2 regions of the Stenotrophomonas aracearum genome follow, and region 1 is predicted to be linked to the other one. Evidence: predicted binding sites of a transcription regulator. Region 1 holds the regulator's gene; the other holds the start of a gene.

Region 1 (6,999 bases):
CTTCGCTCCCTTCAATGTCGAACAGGCCGCCGCCCACGCTGCCAACCCGGCAACCGCTTACGCCGCCCAGTCCGACGTAACGCCGGGCTCTGCCCGGCCAACGATCGAAGACGCACCGTCTCCGACCCGCGCGGCCACCCCGGCCCCGTCCAACCGCGCCCGCTTCATCATCGACCCGCCGCAGGACGACGCCCCGCTGTTCGAAATGCACGCCCCGCCCGGCCGCAGCCTGCCGCCGCAGCTGCCGCAGATGCCCGCGCAACAGATGCAGCGCGCCGCGTTCGACGCACCGATCGCCCCGCTGTGGGAAACCGTCCCGGTGGTCCCGGCAGCTGCCACCGCGCGCCTGGACATCGACGACTCCGCCGTGTTCGTGCCGCCCGCTCCCATGGTGATGATCGAGACCGCTGCACCGGTTGCGCCGGTTGCGCCGATCGCTCCGGTCGCCCCGGTGGCGGCGATCATGATCGCCCCGCCGGCGCTGCCGGCCATGCAGGCCGCCAACGAACCGACGGCGCCGGCCGAGATCGCCGAAGCCGAGCGGGTGACTGCTCCGGAACCGGTTGCCGCCGCGCCGGTCGCCGCACCCGTCCCGGTCACCCTGGTCCGCGACGACGAGGAACTGCGCCAGCTGCGCCATGAAGTGGCCGGCATGCGCCACGTGATCGAGCGCGAAATGAACCGCTTCACCGACGAACGCCTGCGCGGCTCGCCGGTCCGTGCCGCCGCGCTCGACCTGATGGACGAATACGGCTTCGACGCCGGCATCTGCCGCGACGTCGCCCTGCAGATCCCGCTGGACACCGAAGCCCACCGTGGCCGCGGGCTGATGCTGGGCCTGCTCTCGAAGAAGCTGCCGATCGCCCCGGTCGACCCGCTCGAGGCCGGCGGCGTGATCGCCCTGGTCGGTCCCACCGGTGCCGGCAAGACCACCACCATCGCCAAGCTGGCCTCGCGCTTCGCCGAAGCGCATGCCGCCCGCGACGTGGCCCTGGTCACCACCGACACCGCCCGCATCGGAGCCCGCGAACAGCTGTACGGCTTCGGCCGCCAGCTCGGCATCGCGGTGCACGAAGCCAACAGCGGCAGCGACCTGGCCCAGCTGCTGGAGCGCCTGAAGGACTACAAGCTGGTGCTGATCGACACCGCCGGGCTGGGCCCGCGCGACCGCGCCCTGGCCGCCCAGCTGCAGTGGCTGCGCGCGTCCGAGCAGATACGCACCCTGCTGGTGCTGCCGGCCAACACCAGCTTCGGCGACATGGACGAAGTGGTCCGCCGCTTCAGCGCCGCCAACCCGCAGGGCGTGGTGCTGAGCAAGCTGGACGAGACCGGCCGCTTCGGTACCGCCCTGTCGGTGGCGGTCGACCACCGCCTGCCGATCACCTGGGTCACCGACGGCCAGGACGTCCCCGAAGACCTGCACCGGGCCAGTGCCGCCAATCTTGTACTTCGCCTTGAAGATTTGCGCCGCGCGGCCGATATGCCCTGCAACCCGGAGTTGAACCATGCCGTCGCGTGAGTACGAAAACCTGACCAGGACCTTCCCGCTGTCGGCCACCCGCAGCCAGCCGCTGGGCCCGGTGCGCACCATCGCCGTCACCGGCGGCAAGGGCGGCGTGGGCAAGACCAATGTCTCGGCCAACCTGGCCGTGGCGCTGGCCGGCATGGGCAAGCGCACGCTGCTGCTGGACGCCGACCTGGGCCTGGCCAACATCGACGTGATCCTGGGCCTGCAGCCCAAGCTGACCCTGGCCGACCTGGTCGCCGGGCGCTGCACGCTGGACGAGGTGATCCTGGAAGGCCCCAACGGCGTGCTGGTGGTCCCGGCCGCGTCCGGGCGCCGGCACATGGCCGAACTGCAGCCGGCCGAGCACGTGGGCCTGGTCAATGTGTTCTCCGAACTGGAACGCGAACTGGACTTCATGGTGGTGGACACCGCCGCCGGCATCACCGACGGCGTGCTGACCTTCTGCCAGGCCGCGCAGGACACCGTGGTGGTGGTCTGCGATGAACCGGCCTCGATCACCGACGCTTACGCACTGATCAAGGTGCTCTCGCGCGAGCGCGGCGTGGACCGCATCCAGGTCGTGGCCAACATGGTGCGCGACCCCAATGAAGGCCGCGTGCTCTATGAAAAGCTGAGCCGCGTGTGCGAGAAGTTCCTGGCCGACGTCTCGCTCAACTACCTGGGCTGCGTGCCGCAGGACGACTGGCTGCGCCTGTCGGTGCAGCGCCAGCAGCCGGTGGTGAAGGCCTATCCGTCCAGCCCGGCCGCGCAGGCGATCGCCGAGATCGCCCGCCGCACCGCGCGCTGGCAGGCCCCGACCGAACCGCGTGGCGGGGTCGAGTTCTTCCTGGAACGCATCCTCAAGCAGCGCGGGGTGGCCGCATGAAAGGCGCCGCACAATACAAGGAGGTGCAACGCGCCGCCGCCAACGAGTGCATTGCCCAGCACTCGGACCTGGTCCGGCGCATTGCCCACCACCTGGCCGCGCGCCTGCCGGCCAGCGTTGAAGTGGACGACCTGATCCAGGCCGGCATGATGGGCCTGATCGAGGCGTCGCGCAGCTACGACGCCGACCAGGGCGCCTCGTTCGAAACCTACGCCTCGATCCGCATCCGCGGCTCGATGATCGACGAGATCCGCCGCGGCGACTGGGTGCCGCGCTCGGTGCACCGCCGTGCGCGCGACGCCGCCTCCACCATCCGCCGCCTGGAGCAGAGCACCGGCCGCGCCGCCAGCGCCACCGAAGTGGCCGCCGCGATGGACATGCCGCTGCCCGACTACCTTCGCCTGATGGAAGACGCCGCGCGCGGCCAGGTGCTGAGCCTGGAGTCGCGGATCGAAGACCAGGGCGAGCTGGACACCGTGGCCCAGGGCGGCCCGACCCCGCAGCAGGTGCTCGAGCGCGGCGAATTCGGCCGCGAGCTGGGCAACGCGATCGGCCTGCTGCCCGAGCGCGAACAGCTGGTGCTGTCGTTGTACTACGAGCAGGAACTGAACCTGAAAGAGATCGGCGCAGTGCTCGGGGTCAGCGAGTCGCGCGTCTGCCAGATCCATGGCCAGGCCGTGCTGCGCCTGCGTGGCCGATTGAAGATCTTCGAGGCGGCCGACGCCGGCCTCGAGAACAACTGAGACCGAGGAAACACCTTTGAACAAGAACATGCGCATCCTGATCGTCGACGACTTCTCGACCATGCGTCGTATCGTCAAGAACCTGCTGGGCGATCTGGGCTTCACCAATACGGCCGAAGCCGAGGACGGGCATGCCGCGCTGGCCCTGCTGCAGAGCCAGCCGTTCGATTTCGTGGTCACCGACTGGAACATGCCGGTGATGACCGGCATCGACCTGCTCAAGGCGATCCGCGCCGACGCCAAGCTCAAGACCCTGCCGGTGCTGATGGTCACCGCCGAAGCCAAGCGCGAGCAGATCATCGAAGCGGCGCAGTCCGGCGTGAACGGCTACATCATCAAGCCGTTCACCGCGCAGACCCTGGAAGAGAAGCTCGGCAAGATCTTCGAGCGCCTGGCGGCGAGCGCCTGATGGAAACCCTTCGCGACAAATCGGCGCTGGTGCAGCGCCTGCAGGACGCCCTTGCCGCGCTGGAAAGTGGCGACGAAGCGGGCTGGCGCCGGGAAATCGATGCGCTGGCCGCGCTGCGCACCCAGCCGATGATGGCAGGCCTGAACCGGCTGGCCCGCGAACTGGGCCAGGCGCTGGGCGAACTGCCCACCCTGCCCAGCGAAGCCGGCGAGCTGGACGACGCCTGTGCACGCCTGGACCACGTGGTGGCGATGACCGAACAGGCGACCCACCGCACCCTGGACCTGGCCGAAGAATGCCGGGCGCTGACCGAGCAGCTGCGCGCCAACGGGCTCAGCCCGGACCAGGACGTGCAGCTGGAGCGGATCCGCCACAACCTCACCGAGATCGCGCTCACCCAGAGCTACCAGGACCTCACCGGGCAGATCATCCGCCGCGTGGTCGGCATCGTGCGCCGCGTCCACGAAGGCTTCGGCGCACTCGGCCTGCCGCCGCCGGACGAGACCACCAGCAAGCGCGACAACGGCCTGGCCGGCCCCGCCGTGACCGGGTTGGACCGTCACCAGGTGTCGCAGGTCGACGCTGACGATCTGCTTTCCGATTTGGGACTTTGAAACCATGAGTGCTGTTCCAGACGACATTGCCGCCGACTTCATCCTCGAGGCCCAGGAAATCCTGGATCGCCTCGGCGAACAGCTGGTGTCGCTGGAGCAGTCGCCCCAGGACAGCGACCAGCTCAACGCGGTGTTCCGCGGCTTCCACACGCTCAAGGGCGGTGCCGGTTTCCTCGGCATCCAGGCGATGGTGGAACTGTGCCACGCCGCGGAAGAGACCCTGGGCATGGCCCGCTCCGGGCACGCGGTGCTGCAGGCGCATCACTTCGATGCCGGCCAGCAGTCGCTGGATTACCTGCAGTCGATGCTGGATTCGGTGTCGGCCGGTACCGAGCCGGGCTATGCCCCGCCGGAACTGATCGCGCAGTTCGACGTCAACGGTCCGGCAGTGCCGGCACCGGTGGCGGCCGCCGCGCCGGCCAACGGTGACCTGATCACCGACGACGAGTTCGAAGCGCTGCTGGACACCCTGCACGGTGGCGCCGCGCCGACCGCCGTGACGCCCACGAAAAAGGTCGATGACGGCCTGATCGGCGAAGACGAATTCGAAGCGCTGCTCGACCAGCTGCACGGTGGCGCTGCCCCCGGCGCCGTGCAGGCAGCCGTGCCTGCACCGGCGCCCGCGCCGCGTCCGGTCGCCGCGCCGGCACCGGCCAAGCCGGCCGCCAACAAGCCGGTGGCCGAAGCCGAGCACACCGTGCGCGTGGACACCAAGCGCCTGGATGCGATCGTCAACCTGATCGGCGAACTGGTGCTCTCGCGCAACCGGCTCAAGACCCTGCGCGCGCGCCTGCATGACGAAGAGCTGGACCGTGCGGTGTCGACCCTGGACATCGCCACCGCGCGCCTGCAGTCGGCGGTGATGCGCACCCGCATGCAGCCGGTCGGCAAGGTGTTCTCGCGCTTCCCCAAGGTGGCCCGCGACGTCGCCCGCAACCTCAAGAAGGAAGTGGAGCTGGAACTGATCGGCGCGGAAACCGAGCTGGACCGCAACCTGGTCGAAGCGCTGGCCGACCCGCTGGTGCACCTGGTGCGCAACGCGATCGACCACGGCATCGAAATGCCCGAACTGCGCGAAGCGCAGGGCAAGACCCGCAGCGGCAACGTGCGGCTGTCGGCGCAGCAGGAAGGCGACTACGTCAGCATTGAAGTGCAGGACGACGGCGCCGGCATCGATCCGGAGCGCCTGCGCGCCAAGGCCCGCGAAAAGGGTCTGATCGACCCCGAAGCGGCCGCCCGCCTGAGCAGTGAGGAATGCCTGCACCTGGTGTTCCTGCCTGGTTTCTCGACCAAGCAGGAAGTCACCGACATTTCCGGCCGTGGCGTCGGCATGGACGTGGTGCAGTCGCGCATCCGCGAGTTGAGCGGCCAGATCCAGATCCAGTCGGAACTGGGTCGCGGCAGCCGCTTCCTGATCCGGGTGCCGCTGACCCTCGCGATCCTGCCGACCCTGCTGGTGCAGGCCGGCGAAGACATCTACGCGCTGCCGCTGGCGCGCGTGATGGAAGTGCTGCATGCGCCCAACACCTCGCTGGGCTGGTTCGACGGCCGCGCGGTGCTGGATCGCAAGTCGCACACCCTGCCGCTGGTCGACCTGCGCCATTGGCTGGCGGTGGAGCCGACCGCCTCGCCGCTGCTCACCATCGTGGTGCTGCAGGCCGGTGAAGCGCGTTTCGGCCTGGTGGTCGACCAGGTCCGCGGCCGCGAGGAAGTGGTGATCAAGCCGCTGCCCAAGGCCCTGCGCGGCCTGCGCGGCTACGCCGGCGCCACCCTGATCGGCGACGGCCGCATGTCGCTCATTCTGGACGTAGACGGTTTGCGCTGAACGGTCGCAGCCACGCAGGGCGTGGCTCTACCGCCGAACGTCCACCCCGGTAGAGCCACGCCCTGCGTGGCTGAACCACCGACCAACCCAACACCGCCCCACCTCAAGTCCCCCAAACGCAAGCCGATATCGGACCAATGGACAGACTCAGCCTCATCGGACTTTTCCTCGCCCTGGCCTCCCTGGTCGGCGGCAGCATCCTCAAGGGTGCCGGGCTGGCGTCGCTGTGGTCTCCTGCTGCCTTCGTCATCGTCATCGTCGGCACCCTCGCCTCGATCCTGCTGCACACCTCGCCGGCCGTGTTCAAGCACGCCTTCAAGATCGTCAGCTGGATCATCCGCCCGCCGAGCACCGACCGCAGCGACCTGATCCGCCAGATCGTGGAGTGGAGCAACATCGCCCGCCGCCAGGGCCTGCTGGGCCTGGAAACCCAGGTCGAGGCCCAGGACGACCCGTTCCTGCGCAAGGGCCTGCAGCTGCTGGTCGACGGCGTCGAGCCGGAAACGATCCGGCACATGCTCGAGATCGAACTGAGCAGCCAGGAAAGCCGCGACCTCGCCGCCTCCAAAGTGTTCGAAGGCATGGGCATCTACGCCCCCACCCTGGGCATCATCGGCGCCGTGCTCGGCTTGATCGCGGTAATGAAGAACCTCGCGGACCCGAGCAAGCTCGGCCACGGCATCGCCGCCGCGTTCACCGCCACCATCTACGGCATCGCCTCGGCCAACCTGCTGTTCCTGCCGGTCTCGGCCAAGCTCAAGAGCGTGATCCACCACAACAGCCGCGACCGCGAGATGATCATCGAAGGCCTGATCTCGATCGCGCAGGGCGAGAACCCGCGCAACATCGAAACCAACCTGTCCGGGTTCCTGCACTGAGATGGCCCGGCGCAAGGCCCACGAAGAGCATGCCAACCATGAGGCCTGGGCGATTCCCTACGCCGACCTCATGACGCTGCTGCTTGCCTTCTTCGTGGTGATGTACGCGATCTCCTCGCTCAACGAGGGCAAGTACC
Region 2 (6,999 bases), 2.1 Mb from region 1:
CGCGCCCAGGCGATTGCCCTGGAGCAGCGCCATGGATGAGATCAAGAACGGCGCCTCCGGCGCGCAGACCAACGCCGCCGACAGCGCCGCCGTCGCGCGCGGAGAAGAAACGATGACCAGCACCCCCATCACCCTCATCGAAGCCATCACCCAGGCCCTGGCCTGGGAGCTGGAGCACGACAAGTCGGTGCTGGTGCTCGGCGAAGACGTCGGTGTCAACGGCGGCGTGTTCCGCGCCACCGCCGGCCTGCAGCAGCGCTTCGGCGCCGACCGCATCCTGGACACCCCGCTGGATGAAACCACTATTGCCGGCCTGACCATCGGCCTGGCCGCACAGGGCATGAAGCCGGTGGCCGAAGCCCAGTTCGACGGCTTCATGTACCCGATGGTGGACCACATCGTCTGCCACGCCGCGCGCCTGCGTTACCGCACCCGTGGCCGTCTGCACTGCCCGATGGTGCTGCGCGTGCCGTGGGGCGGCGGCATCCGCGCGCCGGAACACCACAGCGAAGCCAACGAAGCGATCTTCACCAACGTGCCGGGCCTGCGCGTGGTGCTGCCTTCTTCGCCGCAGCGCGCCTATGGCCTGCTGCTGGCCGCGATCCGCGAACCGGATCCGGTGATCTACATGGAACCCAAGCGCATCTACCGCCAGTACAAGGAAGTAGTGGTCAACGACGGCGAAGCGCTGCCGCTGGACGTGTGCTTCGTGCTGCGCGACGGCACCGACGTGACCCTGGTGACCTGGGGCGCGCAGGTGAAGGAAGCGCTGGAAGCGGCCGACAAGCTGGCCGGCGAAGGCATCAGTGCCGAGGTGATCGACGTGGCCACGCTGCGTCCGCTCGACTTCGCCACCATCGCCGAGTCGGTGGCCAAGACCGGCCGCTGCGTGATCGTGCAGGAGGCCCCGAAGACCGCGGGCTTCGGCGCTGAAATCGCCGCGCGCCTGGCCGAGGAATCGCTGTACGACCTGCTCGCGCCGGTCGAACGCGTGACCGGCTACGACACCCACATTCCGCTGTTCCGCCTGGAAATGAAGTACCTGCCGAGCGTGGACCGGATCGTCAGCGCGGCCAAACGCGCGGTGGCGGCAGGCTGACATGCGGGCCCGTCTCCTAGGCCCGTACCGCAGCCAGTACCCCAACCCGCTCCGGTTCCGCACCGGCCAGATCGTCGAACTGGGTGTTCGTGACGAGGAATGGCCGGCGTTTGCCTGGGTACGCACCGATGACGGGCGTGCCGGCTGGGCACCGGTAGCGTGGTTGCAGAGGTTGGACGAGGGTCGCGCGGAAGCACTGCGCGACTACGACGCCCGCGAACTGGACGTGGACAGTGGCGAAATGGTCAAGCTGCATCATGAACACGGCGGCTGGTGGTGGTCCGAACGCGCAAACGGCGCGACGGGCTGGCTGCCGGCCCGCGATCTCGAACTGCTGGAAGAGAACTGCACATGAGTGAGAACAAGAATTTCCACCTGCCCGACCTCGGCGAAGGCCTGCCCGACGCCACCATCGTCGAGTGGTTCGTCAAGGAAGGCGACGTGATCAAGCTGGACGAGCCGCTGGTCTCGATGGAGACCGCCAAGGCCGTGGTTGAAGTGCCCTCGCCGTTCTCCGGCACGGTGCTGAAGCTGGCCGGCGGCGCCGGCGACATCATTCCCACCGGCAGCGTGCTGGCCCAGTTCGTACTGGACCCGAACCTGCCGCAGCGCGCCGATGGCCAGGACACCGGCCACAGCCACAGCCACGGCCACGCGGCGCCGGCGCCGACACCGAGCACCGGCCAGACCGCCCCGGCGCAGCCGGACAAGGTGGTGGCTTCCGACGATGGCGGCGAGATCGCCAAGCCGGGCGCCGAGCGCGAAGACGAAGGCACCGTGGTCGGTGCGATGCAGAGCTCCAACGCCGTGCACGCCGAACAGGCGGTGGCGGTAGGCGGGGTCAAGGCCGTGCCGGCGGTGCGCGCCACCGCGCGCAAGCTGGGCGTGGACCTGACCCGCGTGCGGGCCACCGGCGCCGACGGCGCGGTGACCATGGCCGACGTCAAGCAGGCCGCTGCCGACGGCAGCGCCAAGGTCGGTGCGGCACCGGCACCTGCGGCGGCAGCCCCGGTGGCGGCAGCCGCCCCGGTCGCGCGCGCCGCTGAAGCCCGCGCGCCGTTGTCGGCCGCCGGCAAGCCGATGCGCACCCAGCCGCCGGGCGTGGTCGCCAAGGGCCAGCCGGAGCAGCTGAAGGGTGTCCGCCGCAACATGGCACGGGTGATGGCCGACGCACACAGCAAGGTCGTGCCGACCACGCTGAACGACGACGCCGATATCCACGCCTGGGCGCCGGGCAACGACATGACCGCCCGCCTGGTGCGTGCGATCGTGGTCGGTTGCCAGAAGGTCCCGGCGCTGAATGCCTGGTTCGACGGCGACGCCCTGACCCGCACCCTGCACGCACACGTGGACGTGGGCATCGCGGTGGACACCGACGACGGCCTGTTCGTGCCGGCCCTGCGCAATGCCGACGTGCTGGATGCACGCGGCATCCGCGAAGGCGTGAACCGCCTGCGTGAGCAGGTCGAAGCGCGCTCGATCGCGGCCTCGGAGCTGAGCGGCTACACCATCTCGCTCTCCAACTTCGGCATGTTCGCCGGTCGCTATGCCACCCCGGTGGTGGTACCGCCGTGCGTGGCCATCGTCGCCGCCGGCCGTGCCCGCCACCAGATGACCCCGGTCATGGGCGGCGTGGAAGCGCACAAGGTGATCCCGCTGTCGGTCACCTTCGACCACCGCGCGGCCACCGGTGGCGAAGCGGCCCGCTTCCTGCGCGCGATGCTGGACGACCTGGCCCTGGCCAACTGACCGGCTCCACGTGAGGAAGTGACGACGGCCACCGCAGGGTGGCCGTCGTCGTTTTGGGGGGGTTCAAGCCGGGCCCCGCCGCGCCGATACTGTTCCAACCTCACCCTGTCCCAAGACCGCCGCATGAAGGACCCGCAGGACGCCCTCCCCAGCCCCGGCCCCGGCACTGCCGTGGGGCGGCTGCTGTCGCGCCGCCTGGGCGCGGCCAAGGCGACCGGGGATACGGTGGACACGCCCGTCGCCAGGGGCGGCAGCAGCGCCCAGCTGCAACGCCTGTTCGCCGGCGCCGAGCAGCCCGAACCGCTGCTGGCGGCGTTCGCCGACGGCATGGCCACCCTTCCCGGCGAGCTGGGCGACATGGGCCAGCGCCTGCAGTCGGCCCAGCGCAGCGCCGACTGGGTCAGCTACGGCCGCGCCATGCGCCAGCTGATCGACAAGTACATCCGCACCATCGAGCAGGACAGCCCCGACGGCCCGCCCGACAGCCTGCGCCTGCGCGAACTGCTGCGCATGACCCTGGGCGTGACCGTAGCCAGCCTGCTGCAGAACATGCCCGAACTGAAGGACGAGCCGGTGCAGCTGGCCGCCGAGCTGCGCCACTGGCACCCCGGCCAGCCGCTGCAGCCGCTGGAGCTGCGCCTGCGCGAGCTCACCCACCAGATCGGCGTGCGCAGCGACGGCTGGCAGGAACAGCAGGAACTGCTGCTGAGCCTGTTCGACCTGCTGCTCGAGAACATCGGCGAACTGCTCGACGACAGCAGCTGGCTGCATGGTCAGCTGCATGCCGTACGTGCGCTGATCGGCGGCCCGCTGGACCGTGACTCGGTCGAGCAGGCGCGCGCCAACCTGCGCGAAGTGATCTACAAGCAGGGCCTGCTCAAGCAGGGAATCGTCGATTCCAAGGCCGCCATGAAGAGCCTGATGGGCGACTTCATCGAACAGCTGGATGGCATGGCGGTCAGCACCGGCGAGTACCACGATCGGATCAGCAGCTATGCGCTGGCGCTGAAGGAAGCGCGCAGCATTGCGGACCTCAACCAACTGCTGCAGGACGTGCTGCAGGACACCGGCCGCGTGCAGGAACAGGCGCTGCAGGCACGCGACCACCTGGGCAACGCCCGCCGCGACGTGGAACAGGCCGAAGCGCGCATTGCCGAGCTGGAACAGGAACTGCGAGACGTCTCCGGGCTGGTGCGTACCGACCCGCTGACCGGTGCATTGAACCGGCGCGGCTTCGACGAGCTGCTGGAACGTGAACTGACCCGCGCCGAACGGCACGGCCACCCGTTGGCGCTGGCGCTGCTGGACCTGGATGACTTCCACCAGACCAACAGCGACCACGGCCACCCCGGTGGCGACGCGATCCTGCGTCACCTGGTCACCGTGTGCCAGCTGCTGCTGCGCAGCTCGGACACCATCGCGCGCATCGGGGGCGACGAGTTCGTGCTGTTGATGCCCGAAACCCCGGGCGCCGACAGCATGTCCACCCTGCAGCGGCTGCAGCGATCGCTGGCGCAGCGGCCACTGCAGCTGGACGGCCAACGCGTACCGGTCCACTTCAGCGCAGGCCTGGCCCAGTGGCAGCCCGGCGAAAGCGGTGACGCCCTGCTCAAGCGCGCCGATGCGGCGCTATACGCCGCGAAACGGGTCGGTAAGAACAGGGTACAGGCGGGGTAGAGCCACGCCCTGCGTGGCTGTCGCGATGCCGCACCCCGCGTAGCGACACGCCACGCGTGTCCCAAGCAGTGCCGGATTCAGTGCGCGGTCTTGCCGCGCGCCTTCTGGATCCCGGTCACCACCGCCAGCACTACCGCGCCGGCAATCACGCCGACCACCACATTCCCCAGCGCGCTCACCAGCCAACCCCACTGCCCATCCCCGCCCAGCCCCTGGACGAAGTGATGCAGCGCCGGCACGTTGTGCACCAGGATCCCGCCACCGACCAGGAACATCGCGGCGGTACCGGCCACCGACAGGAACTTCATCAGCCACGGCGCCGATACCAGAAGACCGCGACCGAACGCCGCCAGCGCCCCACCCTTGCGCGACAGGTACAGCCCCGCGTCATCCAGCTTCACGATGCCCGCCACCAGCCCATAGACGAACACCGTCATGCCCAGCGCGATCACCACCAGCGCGGTCAACTGGTTGAGGAACGGCGCGGCCGATACCACGCCCAGCGACAGCACGATGATCTCGGCAGACAGGATGAAGTCGGTGCGCACCGCGCCTTTGATCTTGTCCTTCTCCCACGCCACCATGTCGACCTTCTCATCGGCCAGCGCAGCGACCCGTTCGGCCTTCTTCTGCGCGTCTTCTTCCTTCGAGTGCAGGAAGCGGTGCGCCAGCTTTTCCACACCCTCGTAGCAGAGGAAGGCGCCGCCGATCATCATCAGCGGCACCACGATCGGAATCGGATAGCCCTTGCCCTTCAGCCACGCTTCCAGCGCGCTGATCGCCAGCGCCGCCGGAACCAGGATCGCCTTGTTCACCAGCGAGCCCTTGGCCACCGCCCACACCACCGGCAGCTCGCGGTTGGCGCTGACCCCGGTGACCTGCTGAGCGTTCAGCGCCAGGTCGTCGCCCAGCACGCCGGCGGTCTTCTTCGCCGCCACCTTGGTCAGGATGGAGACGTCATCCAGCAGGGCGGCGATATCGTCGAGCAACGCAAACAGGCTGGCACCGGCCATGGTCATCCAGGAATCGAAGGGTGGCAGCGATTCTGCCCGATCCGGCCGCGTTCGTCGAAGATCGCCGGGATTCACCAGCCCACCACTTCCCGGCGGCGACACTGCGGGTCTGTATCGCCCCGGAGCCCTGCTTGACTACCACGCCCCTCGTCCCCGGCTCACCCTCGCTGGTCAAAGGCATGAACCGCCGCAGCCAGATCCTGCGCCTGCTGCTGCGCTACCGGCACTCGGGCGTGTTTTCGGGCATGAACCTGGACGCACGCGCCGTCCACGACCTGCCGCCGGAAGGAAATCCGGAGCAGTTCGTCACCGACCTGGAATCGCTGGGCCCCACCTTCGTCAAGCTGGGGCAGATGCTGTCCACCCGCCCGGACATGGTGCCGGTGGAATTCGCTACCGCGCTGGAGCGCATGCAGGAAAAGGTGGCGCCGATCCCGGTCGAGCGCGTCTACGGCATCATCGAGCAGGAACTGGGCGCGTCGGTATCCAAGCTGTTCGCCAGCTTCGACCCGGTGCCGCTGGGCTGCGCCTCCATCGCGCAGGTGCACCGCGCGCAGCTGCATGACGGCCGCGAGGTCGCGGTGAAGGTGCAGAAGCCGGAAGTGGCCGCACAGCTGCGTTCGGACCTGGAAGTGCTGCGCAGCTTCGCGCTGGCCGCCGACCACCTGACCCAGGTGGGCCGCCGGGTGCGCCTGCGCGACTGGCTCAACGAATTCGCCAAGACCCTGATGCAGGAGCTGGACTACCAGGCCGAAGCCGAGAACCTGCAGCGCTTCGGCCAGCACCTGCGTCCGTTCAAGCCGCTGTGGGTGCCGCAGCCGATCTGGGACTACTGCAGCCACCGCGTGCTGACCATGGAACTGGCGCAGGGCGTGCGCGTGGACATGATCCCCGACGTGCGCCGCACCGAAGAACCGATGGCACCGCTGGCCGCCGCCCTGATCCGGGGCTACATCGACCAGATCTTCGTGCACGGGGAGATCCACGCCGACCCGCATCCGGGCAACCTGCGGGTCACCCCCGACGGCCGCCTGGCGATCTTCGACCTGGGCATGGTCGCGCACATGCCGCCGCGCCTGCGCGAGCGCCTGCTCAAGCTGCTGTTCGCCGCCGTCGACGGACGCGGCGAGGAAGTGGCCGATGAGATCATCGGCATCAGCACGCGCCTGGAAGCCTTCGACGAGGAGCGTTACCTGCGCGAGACCGGCCAGGTCATCGCGCGCTATGCGGCCAGCGGCACGTTCTCCGAGGGCCGCGTGGTGCTGGACCTGGTGCGGATCGCCACCGCCAGCGGGTTGCGCACGCCGCCCGAACTGAGCCTGCTGGGGAAGGCGCTGCTCAACCTGGAAGCCGTATGCCGGCTGCTCTCGCCCGACCTGGACACCCGGCGCATCGTCGAACGGCAGCTGCAGCACGTGATGCGTGCTCGCCTGAAGAAATCGCTCTCTGCCGCCAACCTCG

The links. The regulator FliA, encoded in region 1, starts transcription of late flagellar genes. The targets are predictions, from matches to a motif close to TAAAGTTTNNCNNNCNNNGGCCGATAA.
Region 2: PDM28_RS17670 (GGDEF domain-containing protein) is a predicted target of FliA. The motif match lies at 2,912-2,938, and genes of this name have one in related genera.

The regions. Positions count from the first base shown of each region.
Region 1 is NZ_CP115543.1:1,865,222-1,872,220, reverse strand. Features, by position in the region: gene flhF (flagellar biosynthesis GTPase FlhF) at 1-1,519, shown strand, start outside; gene PDM28_RS08625 (MinD/ParA family ATP-binding protein) at 1,506-2,393, shown strand; gene PDM28_RS08620 (RNA polymerase sigma factor FliA) at 2,390-3,136, shown strand; gene cheY (chemotaxis response regulator CheY) at 3,153-3,545, shown strand; gene PDM28_RS08610 (protein phosphatase CheZ) at 3,545-4,159, shown strand; gene PDM28_RS08605 (chemotaxis protein CheA) at 4,164-5,984, shown strand; gene PDM28_RS08600 (flagellar motor protein) at 6,122-6,862, shown strand; partial or broken gene motD (flagellar motor protein MotD) at 6,864-6,999, shown strand, end outside.
Region 2 is NZ_CP115543.1:3,917,751-3,924,749, forward strand. Features, by position in the region: gene pdhA (pyruvate dehydrogenase (acetyl-transferring) E1 component subunit alpha) at 1-39, shown strand, start outside; gene PDM28_RS17655 (alpha-ketoacid dehydrogenase subunit beta) at 32-1,099, shown strand; gene PDM28_RS17660 (SH3 domain-containing protein) at 1,101-1,454, shown strand; gene PDM28_RS17665 (dihydrolipoamide acetyltransferase family protein) at 1,451-2,848, shown strand; gene PDM28_RS17670 (GGDEF domain-containing protein) at 2,972-4,525, shown strand; gene PDM28_RS17675 (DUF808 domain-containing protein) at 4,603-5,538, opposite strand; gene PDM28_RS17680 (ABC1 kinase family protein) at 5,718-6,999, shown strand, end outside.